DNA from 4 places in the Clostridium pacaense genome. Region 1 is predicted to be linked to each of the others. Evidence: predicted binding sites of a transcription regulator. Region 1 holds the regulator's gene; each other region holds the start of a gene.
What was found. The regulator HrcA, encoded in region 1, represses chaperone genes, less so after heat shock. The targets are predictions, from matches to a motif close to TGTTAGCACTCNNNNNNNNNGAGTGCTAACA.

Region 1 (4,668 bases):
GCGGCTGTCGGCTCGTTGATGATACGCTTTACATCCAGGCCCGCAATCTTACCTGCGTCCTTGGTTGCCTGACGCTGTGCATCATTGAAATATGCAGGAACCGTGATGACAGCCTCGGTTACGGACTCGCCCAGGTAGCTCTCAGCATCGGCTTTCAGCTTCTGGAGGATCATGGCGGAGATTTCCTGCGGGGTGTACTTCTTGCTGTCAATATCTACCCTGTAGTCTGTTCCCATGTGACGCTTGATGGATGAGATGGTCTTGTCAGCATTGGTAACTGCCTGACGCTTTGCCGGCTCACCGATCAGCCTCTCTCCTGTCTTTGTAAAAGCCACAACAGATGGTGTGGTCCTTACGCCTTCTGCATTGGCGATAACGGTTGGCTTTCCGCCTTCCATAACAGCAACACAGCTATTTGTCGTACCTAAATCAATACCGATAATCTTGCTCATAGTTTTTTCCTCCTGATTATTTGGTTTATTCATGTATTATATGTTCCACCCAACAAAGTCCGTAAACCCGGTCAGGTGCCTAATGCCTTAGTTAGCAACTTTTACCATGCTGTGCCTTACAACGCTTTCCCTGTACATGTAGCCCTTCTGTAATTCCTCTGCCACAATGTTCTCGCCCAGGCTGTCATCATCCACATGCATCACCGCATTGTGGAAGTTGGGGTCAAACTCCTGGCCCACGGCTTCAATCGCCTTCACGCCTGCTTCCTCCAGCGTCTTCTGGAACTGCTTATATATCTTCTCCATACCCTCGGCAATGGGGCTGCCCTTTTCATCCTCGGGTACGGTAGCTAAACCTCTCTCAAAATTGTCAATCACGGGAAGCATACGTTCAATGATATCCCTGGCCCCCATCTCGTACATGGTGGACTTTTCCTTTTCGCTTCTCTTGCGGAAATTCTCAAATTCCGCCATCTGGCGTTTTACCCGGTCCGTAAGCTCCTCTATTTTCTCATCCCTTGGGTCCTTCTTCTTTTTGAAAAAGCTCTTTTTTTCTTCCTTGGCAGAAGCAGCCTCTTCAGTATCCTCTGAAGCCTCCTCCAAAGTTCCTTCTTCCTGCCGGACCGCATCCTCTGCGTCCTCAGGGGCCGCCTGCCCGTTCCCAGCCATCACTTCTTCCTGCCCTGCTTCTTTGGCTCCTGCTTCTTTTTTTAACTCTTCGTCCTTCATATCTTCACTCACAGCTTATCACCTTTCATCTTTTTTAAATGCCGTATCCAGCTGATTCATAAGGGTACGCAGGGTGCCTAACACCTTCTCGTAATCCATGCGCTTGGGGCCGATGATTCCGATGGTTCCCCTAAGGCCTCCGCCCAGGTCATAATTGGCAGTCACCACGCTGCAGTCCTTCATGGACTGTACCGGGCTTTCATCGCCAATGTAAACCTGTATGCCCGCATCGCCTTCCACGCCTGCATTGACTTCAGACACAAACTCCTGCAGCACTTCCTGATGTTCCAATGTACCGATTAGCTGGCTGGCCCTCTCACCTTCCGTCAGTTCGGGATACTTGAAAATGTTGGTTGCTCCGCTGGTATATATCTGCAGGTCTTCCCCGCCTGCCCGGATGGCTTCCGCCACCTCATTAAGCACCAGGTCCACTACCTGGCTGTGGATGCCCGCGTCAACCTTCAGCTTACTGATGATATCCAGATTAATCTCTTCAATGGTCAGTCCGTTCAGACTGCTGTTCAACAGGATGTTCAGGTTCAGCAGCTCATCATCGGTCAGCTCATCGGACACATCCACCATGGTATTCTTGATGATGTTTCCTTCCACCACCACTACCACCAGCATTTTATTCTTCTCCACCTTGGATAGCTGGATGAACTTAAGCTTGGTCTTGTGGTAACTTGGGCCGCTTATCATGGCTGCGTAGTTGGTGTTGGAGGCAAGTACCTGGGCCATCTTCTTGAGGACCAGTTCCAGTTTATCAACCTTCTGGACCATCATCTCCTTAAGCTCCGTTACCTCGCTGTCCTTCTCCAACATGATCTGGTCCACGTAAAACCGGTATCCCTTATCAGAAGGAATACGGCCCGCAGATGTATGGGGCTGTATGATATAACCCATCTCTTCCAGATCCGACATCTCGTTGCGGATGGTGGCAGAACTGAGTTTTAAATCCGAATACTTGGAAATGGTCCTGGAACCCACGGGTTCCCCTGTTTCCAGATACGTTTTGATAATCGCCTTTAATATGGTCATCTTCCTGTCATCCAGGAACGTATCCACCGGCATCTGTCCACCTTCCTTTCCGAATTATTAGCACTCGGTTTCGAGGAGTGCTAACATCTACATTCCATAATATATTCCTTCTGAGTGAATTTGTCAAGAGATAAATCCAAATTCTTTTATTATAATTTATTTTTCCAGTTTCACAGGACATAGATGATGTAGTCCCCCTCCTGAAAAATACCTATATATTTGATTTTATCTCCCACTTTTAACAATTTTCTTGCAAAAATATGTAAAATATTCCCCACTTTTTATGAATATGTAACACTTGTTTAATGATTTCAGCTTGACAATTAATAGTTTTGTAATATAATGAAATATACATATAATATAGTCATATGGAACCAGAACAATCTGTTAATATTGCGAGGTAAATATATGCACAATACCATAAGAAAAACCGTCCTGGCCGCGGCTGCTGCCGTCTTATGCCTGGCAGCTTCCTTGCCAGCTTATGCAGAAGAAACATCCCATACGGATGTGGCGGTAATGAAGGATGAGGCTGCCGGCAAAGATGGGACCACGTCTGCGTCAGTGGGCAAGGACGTGACAGTTGTTGAGAACGGATTCCCGGACAGGGACACGGAACATGGTTCTGCGCAGGATACCGCAGGGACCAGGACCTCCCATAAGGACAGGACCAGCCGCGGTTCAGAAGAAGAATACGTGGACGCGGGTCCCGGTGCCAGGAAGAAGGAAGAACCGCCTGTTTCCACGGAAACCTCCCTTGGCAGGTTCACCATCACCGGTTACTGCGGATGCGATAAGTGTTCGGGCGGACACGGGCTTACCTATTCCGGCACGGTTCCCACGCCTAACCACACCATTTCCGCGGATTTGGACCAATTTCCGCTCGGCACCAGGCTGAAGATTGACGGAACCGTCTATACGGTTGAGGATAAGGGTTCTTCTGTCAAGGGTAACATTCTTGATATTTTTTACGGCAGCCACGAGGAAGCGCTTGCCAAAGGTACCTATACCGCAGAAGTATTTTTAATGGAAGACTGATTTTCCCGCTACATACGGACATTTTGAAAGCCACCAGCATCAAAGGCTGGCGGCTTTTCTTTTTTGCCCTGGGCACAGGATTTTCCGGTTACATATCCATGAAATTTCCTTTATTTCCATATATTTCCTTGACAATACAGGAAAATTATGATAAAACCTTGTTTATTGCTCATATATTACAAAAGTATTACATATAATTTATTAATATGTTAAGAAACTATTTTGAATATTAAATGAGCAATAGGAGGTAACAAATAAATGAAATTCAGACACTTATTAACCGGAACCATTCTTACCATCAGCTTACTTGCAGCTTCTGCCGTCACGGCATTTGCAGCTGTATCCAAAGGACGTTTTGAGACAGTTGACAGCACCACCATCAGCGGCTGGGCATACGACAGCGATTCCCCTGATGACGCGTTAAACGTAATGATAACCATCAAGAATAAAAATACAGGTGAGGAAGTATTTTCCCAGCGCATATCCGCCGGGGAATACAGGGAAGCGCTTTATAAGGAAAACCGGGGCAATGGATGCCACGGCTTCACCATCAATGTGGACTGGAGCGCTTATCCGGACGGCATATACCTGGTAGAGGGAACCGTGGGGGGCCGAAGCTTCCCCAATCCCAGGACATACACCAACGGCAGCGGGGATGCCCAGACAGGAAGCGCTGCTGACGGACAGGGGCTGATACCCCTTGGGGTCTTTAAAACCACCGGCTACTGTCCCTGCCGCGCCTGTTCCGAGGGCTGGGGACGCCATACATGTACCGGCGCCGTTGCCACTGCCGGACACACCATCGCAGTAGACCCAAGGGTCATCCCTTACGGCTCAAAGGTCATGATTAACGGTGTTGTCTATACGGCTGAGGACCGCGGGGGCGCTGTGAAAGGCAACCACATCGATATTTTCTTCAATACACACGCTGAGACAAGACAGCATGGAATGCAGAACGCCGAGGTATTCCTGGTCCAGGGATAGACAATAAGATATAACGTGATGATTGAATTCTAAGTGCTGCGTCCTTTAAAAAACGGGGCGGATGGCAGCGGACAGGGCCATATGGAATAGCCCATCCGCTGTCATCCGCCCCGTTTCATATCAGGACTGCATTCCTATCCAGGTCCTATCCGCCAATTTCCCGGAGTTCCGTCCCACTGTAAAAGAACTTCAGGATGGATTCATAGTCCTTTCCTTCCTTGGCCATTCCCTGGGCGCCGTTCTGGCTCATGCCCACGCCGTGGCCGAATCCGCCTCCATAGATGTGGAAGGATGGCTTTCCATCCTCTCCTGTCCTTTTTTCTATGGAAATGAAGGCGCTGGGAAGGGTCGCGCTTCCTTCCATTGTCTTGCCGTCCTGTTTGGTAATGACAATGCCCGGATTCCCCAGGGCGGAACGGATGGCGCC
Region 2 (4,668 bases), on a different contig from region 1:
ATGAGGGAATCCTGGATATCCGGCTGGTCCTGAATCATCGGAAGCATATTAATATAGAAATCCAGATGCATACCTATCCGTTCTGGGAAGAGCGCTCCCTGTTTTACCTGGCAAAGATGTATACGGAAGATTTTTGTAAGGGCGAGGATTACTCATCCCTTAAGGAATGCATACATATCAGCATACTAGGTTTTGATTTAAAACAGGAGGGGAGGCTTTTCAGCGTAATCCGGCTCATGGACGACAGGAACTGCCGTGTTTACAGTAGTAAACTGAGCCTTCGTGTGCTATACTTAAAGCAGATAGAAAATGCCACTGAGGAAGAAAAGCAGACAGATGTCTACAAGTGGGCCAGGTTGATATCGGTCCGCGGCTGGGAGGAGTTGAAGCGGATGGCAGGGAGTGATGAATATATGAACGCGGCTGTGGAGGAGATGGAGAGGATTAACGCCGATAAGGAGTTAAGGTACTGGTATCTGATGCGGGAGAAGGCGGCCAGTGATGAGACTACGATACGGAACTATTATATTCAAAAAGGAGAACAGAGGGTAAACCGGCTGATACAGATCCTGCTTGAAAACTGCCGTTCCGATGATATAGGCAGAATGATTCATGATAAAGGACTTCAGGAAAAATTATTTGATGAATTCGGTTTATGACAATAACAGACCCCAAGACAGCTTTTCATGAAAAGGCTCATGAGGAGCTGTTTTTTTGATAAATGCCACATCAGTTTTTATTTGACGGAAATAGGCAAAAACTGTATAATTGAGTAAGAATTTGGAAAACTGCGGTTGGCTGCGGTGCGGGAGAGGGCTATGGTTGCATTAAAAGTAGAAGATGTCAGGTCATTTACATCCAAGCTGTTTGTAAAAGAGGACTTTGACCGGTTTCTTGTAAAGGAAATCAACATTATCACCTATAACAGTTTTACGATTGACGGTCATGTCAGACAGGGATATTATACCCAGGAGGAGCTGGAGGAGAACCGGATTGAGGATTTTTCCTCCTGGAAAATGTTAAAGCCTCTCTGCTTTTCCCTGATTAAAGGAAAAAAACTTCCCGGAAGCTTCCATATCGTGTTATCCCTTGCCCCGCGGGATGTGGAAAAGTTTGCATCCTCCCTGGGCACGGGAATAGATGGCAGCCAGATTCAGGGATTGTATCTGAATATCCGTTACGAAGACGGAGCATTATATTGTATAACGGGAACTTCGCTGAACTTTTTTACCCTGGACAAGACACTGGAAACAGAGTGGGATAATGCGGTAAAGGCCTTTATGCGTTCCCATGAGATAGTGTGCACTTGAGGTAAGGCAGGTCCCATATGAGGGGGGAGGGCAACGTATGGATAAAATGGAATTGTCTCGTAAGCTGGAACAGCTGGCTGCATTGGCCGCATCCAGGGAAAACCGCCTGGAGATGACGGAGGTGCTGGATGCATTTAAAGAACTTCAGGTGACGCCGGAGGAGATGGAGGACGTTTACCGCAAGCTGGAACGGAAAGGCGTCCAGATTCAGGTGCCGGAGGAGGGGGAGGAAACCCTGCCTGACAGCGACCTGATCCTGGAGGATGACCTGGCCCTGGAGGACGGGGGGATGGTCAAGGAGGACTTCCGCTGGAAGTTCAGGGACAGTGATTCGGATGATTTGGATGAGGGCGGTTTAGGGGGCCTTGGAGGCAGTGAGGAAAGCGGGGAGGAGGAACTGGATGAATACCGGTCAGAGCGGATCCTGGACGGGGTTTCCACCGCTGACCCGATTCGGGAATATCTGAAGGAAATCGGATCCATTTCCCTTCTGACCCCGGAAGAAGAGACGGACCTGGCAAGGCGCAAGTCCGAGGGGGACGCAGAGGCGGGACGGCAGCTGGTAGAGGCCAACCTGCGTCTGGTGGTGAGCATTGCAAAGCGGTATACGGGACGTGGAATGGGCTTTTTAGATCTGGTCCAGGAGGGCAACCTGGGACTTATGAAGGCAGTGGAGAAGTTTGATTATTCCAAGGGATACCGTCTCAGCACCTACGCAACCTGGTGGGTGAAACAGTCCATTACCAGGTCCCTGGCAGACCAGTCCAGGACCATACGGCTTCCGGTCCATATGGTTGAGGCGGTGAACAAGATCCGGAGGGCCCAGCGCAGTCTCTCCGTAAGGCTGGGACGGGAACCATCCACGGAGGAAATCGCAGAAGAAGTAGGAATGCCGGAAAAGCGGGTTACGGAGCTGATACAGGCATCCGGGGACACGGTATCCCTGGAGACTCCGGTGGGAGATGAGGAGGGCTCCAACCTGGGGGATTTTGTGGCGGATGATGCCAATGCCTCCACGGAAGACAAGGCGGAGAGCTTCCTGCTTCGGGAAGAGATTGACGCCATGCTGCAGGGGCTTAATCCAAGGGAACGGGAGGTCATCATCCTGCGGTTCGGACTGGAGACAGGCCATCCCCTTACGCTGGAGGAGGTGGGCAGGCGCTTTAACGTGACCAGGGAGAGAATCCGCCAGATAGAGACAGCGGCCTTAAGGAAGCTGCGCAACCCGTCCAAGAGCAGGAAAATCAGGGATTTCCTGCCGGGATGACAGGGGAAAAGGCTGATGTGATATACATTTCCACAGAATTATTAGCACTCAATAAAAATGAGTGCTAATTTTTTTATTGACATTTTCCCCTGCAGGTACTAAAATGTAGTTTGTGAGTAAACATGTAAATTTAAGAAGAAACACAATGATAGAAAGAAAGAGGCGGATACGAGATGGCAAAGAAAGGCAGTTTATCAATTACAAGCGAGAACATTTTCCCGGTAATCAAGAAATGGCTGTATTCTGACCATGATATTTTTTACAGGGAGCTTATCAGCAATGGTTCTGATGCGATTACCAAGCTTAAGAAGCTGGAACTGATGGGTGAATATGAGAGACCCGAGGATGTGGAGTACAAGATCCAGGTAAGTGTCAATCCGACGGACAAGACCATTAAGATTACGGATAACGGTCTGGGCATGACTGAGGATGAGATTGACAAGTATATTAACCAGATTGCGTTTTCCGGTGTCCAGGACTTCATGGAGAAGTATAAGGACAAGGCAAATGAGGACCAGATCATCGGCCATTTTGGTCTGGGCTTCTATTCCGCGTTCATGGTTTCAGACAAGGTGTCCATTGACTCCCTTTCCTACGCAAAGGATGCAAAGCCCGTGCACTGGGAATCAGAGGGCGGCATTGAGTTCGAGATGGGCGAAGGGGACAAGGCTGAGGTGGGTACCACCATCACCCTTTACCTCAATGAGGACAGCACCGAGTTCTGTAATGAATACAGGGCAAGGGAAGTGATTGAAAAGTACTGTGCGTTCATGCCGGTGAATATCTTCCTGGACAATGAGACGGCAGAACCTCAGTATGAGACCATTGAGAAGGATGAGCTTAAGGACAAGGATACGGTTGTGGAGACCGTGATTGAGCCGGCAAAGACCGAGGAGAAGGAGAATGAGGACGGCACCAAGGAAACCGTTGAGATAGAGCCTTCCAGGGAAAAATATAAGATCTTAAAGCGCCCGGTGGCGTTAAATGATACAAACCCGCTGTGGAACAAGCATCCCAATGAGTGCAGCGAGGACGATTATAAGGATTTCTACCGCAAGGTATTCAGGGATTACAAGGAACCGCTGTTCTGGATCCACCTGAACATGGATTATCCGTTCAACTTAAAGGGAATCCTGTATTTCCCCAAGATTAACATGGAATATGACAGCCTGGAGGGAACCATCAAGCTTTACAACAGCCAGGTATTCATTGCGGACAATATCAAGGAAGTGATTCCTGAGTTCCTGATGCTGTTAAAGGGCGTCATCGACTGTCCGGACCTGCCCCTTAACGTATCCAGAAGCGCGCTGCAGAACGATGGTTTTGTAAAGAAGATTTCTGATTACATTACCAAGAAGGTGGCTGACAAGCTTTCCGGCATGTGCAAGACGGACCGCGAGAACTATGAGAAGTACTGGGATGATATCGCGCCATTCATCAAGTTCGGTTATATCAAGGATGAAAAGTTCTCTGAGAAAATGGGGGATTATATCCTTTATAAGAATCTTGAGGGCAAATACCTTACCCTTCAGGACTGCCTGGATGAGAACAAGGAAAAGCATGAGAATACGGTGTTCTATGTGACCAATGAAAAGGAACAGAGCCAGTATATCAACATGTTCAGGGAGGAAGGCATTGACGCTGTCATCATGCCTGCTGCCATTGACAATCCTTTCATCAGCCATGTGGAGCAGAAGAAGGAAGGGCTTAAGTTCCTGCGCATTGATACGGACCTGAACGCTGCGTTCAAGGAAGAGGTCAAGGAGGATGACGAAGAATTCAAGAAGACTTCCGATGAACTGACGGAACTGTTTAAGAAAGCCCTTGGCAATGACAAGCTGGACATCAAGGTAGAAAAGATGAAGAACGCAGGCGTGGCTTCCATGATTACCGTGTCCGAGGAAACCCGCCGTATGCAGGATATGATGAAGATGTACAGCATGGGAGGCATGGACATGGGCATGTTCGGCGGCACGGGAGAGACACTGGTGCTCAACGCCAACCATCCCCTGGTACAGTATGTGCTGAACAACAAGGAAGGCGAAAACACAGGTAAGATCTGCGAGCAGCTTTATGACCTGGCAAGTCTGG
Region 3 (4,668 bases), on a different contig from region 1:
GTTTCTGAAGATACCGTTTGAGAGGACGGGCGCCGTACACCGGGTCATATCCCCTCTCCGTGATAAATGACTTGGCGCTGTCAGTCAGTTCGATGGAAAGCTCCCTGTCGGAAAGACGCTTATTCAGATCAGCCACACAAAGGTCCACAATCCGGCTGATATTGTCTTTGGTCAGCGGTTTAAAGAGGATGACCTCATCCAGCCTGTTAAGGAACTCAGGACGGAAATGTACCCGCAGGTCATTCATCACCGCTGTCTCTGCCTCCGGACGGATCTGCCCGCTGCCATCAATCCCTTCCAGCAGGTACTGGGACCCTATATTGGAGGTCAGGATGATGATCGTGTTCTTAAAGTCCACGGTCCTGCCCTGTGAATCCGTGATACGTCCGTCATCCAGGACCTGGAGCAGTACGTTGAATACATCCGGGTGGGCTTTCTCCACCTCATCAAACAGTACCACGCTGTATGGCTTGCGCCGCACTGCCTCTGTCAGCTGTCCGCCCTCATCATATCCCACATATCCAGGAGGCGCACCAATCAGACGTGCCACGGAGTGCTTCTCCATGTACTCACTCATATCGATACGCACCATGTTGGATTCATCATCAAACAATGCCTCTGCCAGCGCCTTTGCCAGTTCCGTCTTACCAACACCGGTGGGTCCTAAGAACAGGAAGGAGCCGATTGGCTTTGATGGGTCTTTGATTCCGGCCTTGGAACGGATGATGGATTCCGTCACCTTTTCCACGCCTTCATCCTGGCCGACCACACGCTCATGAAGGACCTCATCCATGTGCAGGGTCTTGCTTCTCTCGCTTTCCGTCAGTTTGGACACCGGGACCCCGGTCCATCTGGAGACAATCTTGGCAATCTCGTCCTCGGTCACGCTTTCATGCACAAGGCTCAGGTCCTCGTTCTTAACCCGCTCCTCCTCTGCTTCCAGTTCCTTCTGAAGCTGGGGCAGCCTGCCGTACTGCAGTTCCGCGGCCTTGTTAAGGTCATAGCGCTGCTTGGCGTCCTGGATGTCCCGGTTAACCGCCTCAATCTCTTCCCTCAGGCTGCTGAGACGGTCCACGCTGGCCTTCTCATTCTCCCACTGTGCCTTCCTTGCTGCAAAATCATCGTGCAGTTCAGCCAGCTCCTTCTGCAGATCAGCCAGACGGTCCTGGCTCAAACGGTCCGTCTCTTTCTTAAGGGCAGCTTCCTCAATCTCCATCTGCATGATCTTCCTGGACATCTCATCCAGTTCAGCGGGCATGGTGTCCAGCTCTGTCTTAATCATGGCACAGGCCTCATCCACAAGGTCAATGGCCTTATCCGGCAGGAAGCGGTCGGATATATAACGGTCCGACAAGGTTGCCGCGCTGACCAGCGCTGAGTCTGTTATCTTAACGCCATGGAATACTTCATAGCGCTCCTTAAGCCCCCTAAGGATGGAAATGGTATCCTCCACCGTAGGTTCATCCACCAGCACCGGCTGGAACCGGCGTTCCAGGGCAGCATCCTTTTCAATATACTGCCTGTATTCATTGAGGGTGGTGGCTCCGATGCAGTGCAGCTCGCCCCTGGCCAGCATGGGCTTTAGCATATTGCCTGCATCCATGGAGCCTTCTGTCTTGCCGGCTCCTACAATGGTATGGAGTTCATCAATGAACAGGATGATCTGTCCGTCGCTCTTCTTCACTTCCTCCAGCACTGCCTTCAGACGTTCCTCAAACTCGCCCCTGTACTTGGCGCCGGCCACCAGGGCGCCCATATCAAGGGCAAACAGTTTCTTATCCTTAAGGCCGTCCGGCACGTCGCCGCCCACAATACGCTGGGCCAGGCCCTCCACCACAGCGGTCTTGCCCACGCCGGGTTCACCGATTAAAACCGGGTTGTTCTTAGTCTTACGGGACAGGATACGTACCACGTTCCTTATCTCGCTGTCGCGGCCGATGACAGGATCCAGCTTCTGGTCCCTGGCCCGTTCCACCAGGTCATACCCATACTTCTGAAGGGTATCATACGTTGCTTCCGGGTTATCCGAAACCACCCTCTGATTGCCCCTTACTGTTGAAAGGGTCTGTAAAAATGTCTCCCTGGTTATATTATAGAGCTTCATCAGCTCCTTGATTTCCTTATTCGGATGTTTCAGCAGGGCCAGGAACAGATGCTCCACGGACACATATTCATCGCCCATGGCCTTTGCCTCGTCCTCGCCGTTAATCAGTACCTTATTCAGGTCATTGCTGATATACAGCTGGCCGCCTCCGCTTACCTTGGTAAGGCGTTCCACTGCCTGCTTAGCCTCATTGGTAAACATGTCGCCCTGAATCCCCATCTTGGTAATCAGCTTCAGAATCAGGCTGTCATCCAGGGTCAGGAGGCTGTAGAGCAGATGCTGCTGGTCTATCTGCTGGTTTCCATATTCATATGCCAGCTTCTCACAGTTCTGGACTGCTTCCATTGATTTTTGTGTGAATTTATTAATATTCATCGCCCATTCCCCTTTCTTCGTATCCCCGTCCCCAGAACCAACAGGTAATCAGAAATCACTTTCTGCTGTCCTCTGCGCGGATGGATATCGGAATTGTGCTGCGGTTTTCTTTGTTCTAGTCGTACTATAACACATGTTGTTAGCACTGTCAAGGGGTGAGTGCTAATTTTTTTTGATTAAAAAATGCTGTCCCGGAAAAAATTCCCAGGGCAGCATTTTCAATCATCATAAAGCCTTTTTAACCTACTTCAGGCCAGTAGCCATAATGGACTTGTCAGTCAAGGTTCCTTCGTAGGCAACCGTGGCCGTATCGCCAACCTTCAGCTTATCAAACATACCATCCGTGCCAACAAAGGTAAACAGGGTATTATCGGGGTCTGCAGTCTCTAATACCACATAATTTGTCTTAACCTCAACCACCTTGCCTGTAAGGGCGTTCACCTTTGCCTCCGGCGTATCCATGGCATCCTCTGTCACGATCTTAGTCGCAACCGGCTTATCTTCCTCATCCTCTAAATCTCCGTAGAATGTCACATCAGCCTCTGCACCGGCCTTGATACCGTCTTTGGTCACCTTCTGGGCAATGATGGTGTTGAAGGTATATGTACCATCTTCTGTCTTCAATGTCAGGGTCTTGTCATCTGCCTTCTCAATGGTGCCGCTTATAGTCTCGTCAATCTCCGCGGCAGCCTCTGCAGCTGCTTCTGCAGCAGCGGAGGTAATGATATCCACTGATTTTGCCTTTGTAACGTCTTCTGACAGCTGGCCGCCGTAAGCCACCTCTACCTCGTCACCTGTTCCAATGGCATCTGCTCCCTCTACCTTGGCCGCTGACACGTCAAACCTGACTTCCTTGCCTTCGTCATCCGCAACGGTTATGACCTTGTCATTCACTTCCCCGACAAAACCATAGTAGTAGTCTTCCTCCTCATCCTCAGCGGATGCATCGGTTTCTGCTGTTGTCTCAACCGCCGTGGTAGCTGCGGTGGTATCTGCTGTTGTCTCACTTGTCTTTGATGAACACGCTGTCATACCAAGGGCCATAGCCAGGACAGCGATTGCTAAATAGTGTTTTTTCATAATGAATCTCCTCTTTTCTGTTGCTGACACATGATGCGTTTTCTTTGAGGCGCAGCGGCTTAATGCCCCCGCCGCGCTCACGATACATATTACTACGAAAAACACTATTTTACTATGTCTTTTTCTTTAATTTTTCCTAAAATATTAGAGAATTCCCATTCTTCCAATGGATTCTGACACTAATTTCTTAAACAGGGGAGCCACCCTGTCTGAGGTTTCCTGAACCTCTTCGTGGGAAAGGGGCGTGTCCGTCATGCCGCATGCCAGGTTGGTAATACAGGATATCCCGCATACCCTCATCCCCATATGGTTGGCCGCCACGGCTTCGCAGGCAGTGCTCATGCCCACTGCATCACCGCCCAGGATCCTGCACATCCTTACCTCCTGGGGCGTTTCATAGGCAGGTCCTGTCAGCTGTACATAGACTCCCTCCTGAATCCGGATATCCAGCTCCCTGGCGGCTGTCCTGATTACATCGCACAGCTTGTTATCATATATCTGGCTCATATCAGCAAATCTCGGCCCCAGCTCATCCAGGTTCTGCCCAATCAGCGGAGACGGTACAAAGCAGGCAATCTGGTCCCTGATTAGCATGAAGTCCCCTGCGGCATAGTCATGATTGACCCCGCCCGCGGCATTGGTCAGGAACAGGATTTCCGCTCCCATCAGCTTCATGAGCCTGACCGGAAGCACCACATCCGTCATGGGATACCCCTCATAATAATGGACGCGGCCCTGCATCATGACCACCGGCACGCCATTAATATGTGCAAATACAAACCTCCCCTTGTGTCCGGCTACCGTTGATACCGGAAAACCTTCTATATCATGATAATCAATCACGCCTTCCACCTCGGCCTGGTCCGCATAATCACCCAGGCCGGAACCCAGAATAAGGGCTGCCTTGGGCCTGAAAGGAAGCCTGTCCTTTACACTGGCATAGCAGTTCATTAATTTTTCATATACCGGATTTGTCATATCTGTTCTCCTTTTCATTTATTCACTCCCTAAAGTATAACACATGTCTGCCCTGGGCCTCAACCGCTTATGTTGTCCGGAAGATATTTCCGGTCCTGCTCCTTCTTTCTCTGCCTGAGCCAGGATACTGC
Region 4 (4,668 bases), on a different contig from region 1:
GGCTGCGGCCCGGGACGTTTTGTCTCGGAGTTTGCCCGCACTGCCCATATGGTGGTGGGTGTGGACATTTCCCCACGTGCCATTGAATACGCCCGTCTGTTCACAAAGGAGACCGGGCAGATGAATACCAGCTTCCTTGTCAGCGATTTTTCATCCCTTGATCTTAAGGCCGCCGGTCTTAACCGTACATATGACCTTGCATTCTGCTCCCTCTCCCCCGCTGTCTCAGGCAGGGAGGGCCTCAACAGGTTCATGGGACTCACCCGCTCCTGGTGCTGTATGAACTCCATTGTATCGGGCCGTCACGGACTTCACCAGCGCATTGCCAGGGAGGTCTTTAATAAGGAGACGCTGGAGAGCTGGAACGGACAGCATTTTTACACCACCTTCAACATCCTTCTGCTGTCAGGTTATCAGCCCGTAACCAGCTATTACCAGCAGGTCAAGGAAAATGAACGCCCGGCCAGCAGGGAATTCGCAGAGATATCCGCCTCCATCATACTGCCGGAAAAGGAACGGACCAGCGATGCGATTGATAAGATATACCACTGGATGGAAATGCACGCCGACACAGAGGGCAATCTCCATGAAAGCTCCCTGTTTACCTATGGGCGGCTGCTGTGGAACATCCACCAGACCTATTGACTAAGGAAACCGATTTTAATAGAAGACAGGGGGAAAATCATGTTCAGGACAGAAACAATGACAGCAGGCCACAAAGATTATCCAAGCGTAAAAAGACTATATGAAACTGCATTTCCAGCAAAGGAACGTGTTCCTATCCGTTATCTGGAAAACGGTCACCAGGGAAACGGGGACTTCATTGCATTTTACGAGGATGATGCATTCTGCGGATTTTTCTATCTGCTGACCTTTGGGGACCTTACCAACATCCTGTTCCTGGCGGTTGAGGAATCCTTAAGGGGCCAAGGCTACGGCACCATGGCGCTTCAGGCCATCCGCAGCATGAAACCTGATAACCGCATCATCCTGGACATCGAGGCCGTGGACAGGCATGCGGACAACCACGGCCAGCGCCTGATGCGCCGGAATTTTTATCTGAAGAACGGGTACACCGGATCCGGCATCACCTACCGCTGGCGCGGCGTGACATATGAACTTCTGATTGCAGGGGGAACCATAACAGAAAAGGAGTTTAAAGAATTCTGGAAAACGCCGGACAGGCAAAGGGACTCCCTGATGGAGGGACTTTTACAGAAGCCTTATGCCGTGATTGATGTATTCCCGGCACAGGTTCCGGCTGACCGGAGCAGCGTATATCTGGAAACAGAAAGCTGGTTCCTTAAGAACGGTGAATCCAAACGTCTTGCCCGTAAATTGGCACGCATTCTGGTAAAGCTGCACTGTTACTTTGATATAGACATGCACACAGAGGGCTGGCACAGCGGCATATCCGCTGCAAGGCTGGAAAAAGCAGTGCGTCACGCCGTGAAAAACAGCAAGGGAGGACTGGGCCTGCTTCTTGCACAGGAGCAGACCTTAATCTGCCTGGAAGGCAGCTCCCTCCATATGACCGTATACCATCCAAGCAGCAGGGTACAGGAAATCCTAAAACCCCTGGCTCAGTCGGAAGGATTGTTCTGGCGGGAGACTCCCAATGATTTTTAAACGGAAACAGACCCTCAATCTATGCTTCAGCAATAAGCCTGTTTAGTTCCGGGATTTTCCAGCCCACATCTTCCGGGCAATGTGCATCCGAAACAGTGATGATTTTGATTGGAAATGCATTTTCCCTGACATCATGGATAAGCCTCAAATAATCATCCAGCCCCAGCACCCCCGCCTGTCTATGAAACCATTGATTGACATATCCGCTGTATGCGCATACGGAATCATACATAGGAACAAATTCGCGAAAACGGTAACAATGCTCAAGAAGCCATATTTCATCAAGTCCATGCTCAAGGCCCTCATCTGCAAAACGCCCTATCCATTCAAGCGTGTATCTGCCCCGTTCAATATGAATGTGGCCATCTACCATAGCGCAAACCTCCTCTGCACAAAACATAACAATATCACGGTTGTTTTTGGGATTCCATTATACCATATCCTTTGTTGATTTACCATTTTATATAAAACCCAAAATCAAACCCCAAAATCAGGCTTCACACTTTTTTAATAAAAAATTAGCACTCACCTCTTGACAGTGCTAACAATCGTGCTATAATACAGTTATGAAAAATAAAACAACTCAAACAGTTTAACAAATATTAGCAAGGATTCTCCCATCCTCTAAGGTGGTGAAATGAATTGCCAAAAACAAACTTAACGGCAGTGTCGGGCAGAGAGTAATCGGTATCCCCCACTGCCATGAGGTCAACCACGCATCTACGTAGGATGCAGTCGCACTTCGACAATATACCGAGCGTGGATTGAAACAATATATTTAAGGAGGATATGATCATGATGTTAATCCCAAGAAGAAACTATGGACTTAATTTATTTGATGAATTTTTCAATGACCCATTTTTCAGCGGTTCCACCGAAAAGGGCAGTGACAGCAAGAAGCTTCCCATCATGCGTACCGATATAATGGAAAAAGATGGAAACTACCTTATGGAGATTGAACTTCCCGGATTTAAGAAAGAAGATATCAAGGCAGAATTAAAGGACGGCTATCTCACCATTACGGCTGAATCCAATAACTCCGCTGAAAACAAGGACGAGCGTGGTACTGTTATCCATAGGGAACGCTACACCAGCTCCTGCAAGAGATCCTTCTTTGTGGGAGAACAGATCCGACAGGAGGATATCAAGGCCGGGTTTGAAAACGGCATCCTGAAGCTTCAGGTACCAAAGGACAGCCCTAAGGTGGAAGATACGCCAAAGTATATTGATATCCTGTAATATGACTTACCGTACAGCCTGTACTAAACCGTTCCACTTATTTACCACCACTCCCTTTTCATATATATCATATGTCATGCAGGATGCCGCCGGGTCCCCCAACCCTGGCGGCATCCTGCATTCTGTGATAATCACGCCATGTCATTCTGCATGCCCATCCATCCCCTGCATCTGCCTCTTCCATATCAGCCTGTCCTCCTTGATTGTAGCCAATACCCGGATATCCCTTATGGCCTCCGGATCCACGGACATGGGATTCCTGTCAAGGATTACAAAATCAGCCACTTTCCCATTGACAATGGAGCCTTTTTCATTTTCCTCAAAATACTGATACGCTCCGTTTATGGTCAGGGCCTTTAATGCTTCCCATACAGGCAGGCATTCCTCCCTGCCAAGGACCATGCCGCCCTTTGTCTCCCTGTTCACGGCGCACCAGAGGGTTTCCAGCATATCCGGGCGGATGACCGGGCTGTCCTGATGCAGGGTAAATAGGATTCCCTCCTTCAAGGCCAATCCTGCCGGGCTTATATGGCTGGCCCTTTTGATGCCGAAATTGCGGACATGCACATCGCCCCAGTGATACACATGGGCCAGGAAAAATGAAGGGATTACCTTTAATTCCTTTACCTTGGGAAGCTGGTCCGGCGAAAGGAGCTGCGCGTGGATCATGACGGGACGGATATCCCCTGGATAAGATGTATTGCCCTTCTTCTCCCCCAAAATCCTGTACGCGGCCTCCAGCTGGTTCAAATACTGTCCGCAGGCCATGTCGCCGTTACAGTGGGCCAGCAGCTGCATGTCATCCTGTTCTGCTTTCATGATACCGGCTAATACCTCCTCATCGGAAAGCGTGCCGTATCCTTTATAATCAGCCGGCTGGTTCCATCCCTCTACCTGCTCATAGGGTTCCCGCATCCAGGCTGTCCTGCCCTGTGGGGAGCCGTCCAGGAACATTTTATAGCCGCCAAGTTTTATATGGTTCCTGTAGCATTTTACATAATCCTTCATCGCTTCCGCCACCGCATCGCTTTCCCGGATATCGGCATATGCCACCAGGTCCAGTTTCAGCAGGCCGGCCCCCTCCAGCATCCGGTACAGGGGCAGAAGCTTTGCAGGCAGCATTCCTTCCTGGACCGTGGTGATGCCGTTGGATGCATACAGCTCCTGGGCGCGGCCATAAGCCTTCAGGAACTCCTCGGGCGACGGCATGGGAACCTTGTCCTGGTACTCCAGGAATGCCCTTTCCTCCATATATCCGGTGGGAATCCCATCCTCCTTTTCAATAAGGCCGCCCTGGGGGGACCGGGTCTGTGCATCCACTTCCAGCTGGTTTAATGCCATGGTGTTGAATACGCCCATATGGCCTGACTGATGCTTTACAATCAACGGGTTCCTGGGACTTGCCTTGTCCAGCACCTTCCTCCTTGGATGGGTTCCTTCCCCTAGGCTGTTGTGGTCATATCCTGCCGCCTGGATCCACCTGCCTTCCGGTATCTTCTGCTCCCTTATAAATGCCTGGATACACTGGATGATTTCCTCAAAATCCCGGGCATGGCTTAAATCCACCTCCATGGTCTGGCTGGCGCAGGCCGTAAAATGGCTGTGGGGGTCAATGAATCCGGGCAGCATCACATTTCCCTGTAAATCTGCCATCTGGACTCCCGGCTGCGCCATCTCCTTCAAAGATTGGTAGTCCCCGACGCCAAGAATCCTCCCATTCCCAGTGAGTACCGCACCCACACACGGCTTTTGGTCCTCCATGGTCAGTATGGTCCCGTTATGATAAAGTGTCTGTCCCAT

Region 2: a site for HrcA is predicted at 2,617-2,647, ahead of htpG (molecular chaperone HtpG). Genes of this name have one in related genera too.
Region 3: a site for HrcA is predicted at 2,617-2,647, ahead of clpB (ATP-dependent chaperone ClpB). Genes of this name have one in related genera too.
Region 4: a site for HrcA is predicted at 2,146-2,176, ahead of LK536_RS39090 (Hsp20/alpha crystallin family protein). Genes of this name have one in related genera too.

What each region holds. Positions count from the first base shown of each region.
Region 1 is NZ_JAJFEB020000005.1:50,850-55,517, forward strand. It holds gene dnaK (molecular chaperone DnaK) at 1-452, opposite strand, end outside; gene grpE (nucleotide exchange factor GrpE) at 540-1,121, opposite strand; gene hrcA (heat-inducible transcriptional repressor HrcA) at 1,200-2,252, opposite strand; gene LK536_RS40215 (3D domain-containing protein) at 2,628-3,257, shown strand; gene LK536_RS40220 (3D domain-containing protein) at 3,516-4,241, shown strand; gene LK536_RS40225 (SpoIID/LytB domain-containing protein) at 4,387-4,668, opposite strand, start outside.
Region 2 is NZ_JAJFEB020000012.1:87,367-92,034, forward strand. It holds gene LK536_RS48350 (Rpn family recombination-promoting nuclease/putative transposase) at 1-659, shown strand, start outside; gene LK536_RS48355 (DUF5721 family protein) at 819-1,310, shown strand; gene LK536_RS48360 (sigma-70 family RNA polymerase sigma factor) at 1,348-2,577, shown strand; gene htpG (molecular chaperone HtpG) at 2,751-4,668, shown strand, end outside.
Region 3 is NZ_JAJFEB020000002.1:67,225-71,892, forward strand. It holds gene clpB (ATP-dependent chaperone ClpB) at 1-2,479, opposite strand, end outside; gene LK536_RS33920 (hypothetical protein) at 2,723-3,559, opposite strand; gene LK536_RS33925 (purine-nucleoside phosphorylase) at 3,704-4,537, opposite strand; gene LK536_RS33930 (hypothetical protein) at 4,597-4,668, opposite strand, start outside.
Region 4 is NZ_JAJFEB020000004.1:202,468-207,135, reverse strand. It holds gene LK536_RS39105 (class I SAM-dependent methyltransferase) at 1-645, shown strand, start outside; gene LK536_RS39100 (GNAT family N-acetyltransferase) at 685-1,629, shown strand; gene LK536_RS39095 (PHP domain-containing protein) at 1,649-2,002, opposite strand; gene LK536_RS39090 (Hsp20/alpha crystallin family protein) at 2,428-2,868, shown strand; gene LK536_RS39085 (amidohydrolase) at 3,010-4,668, opposite strand.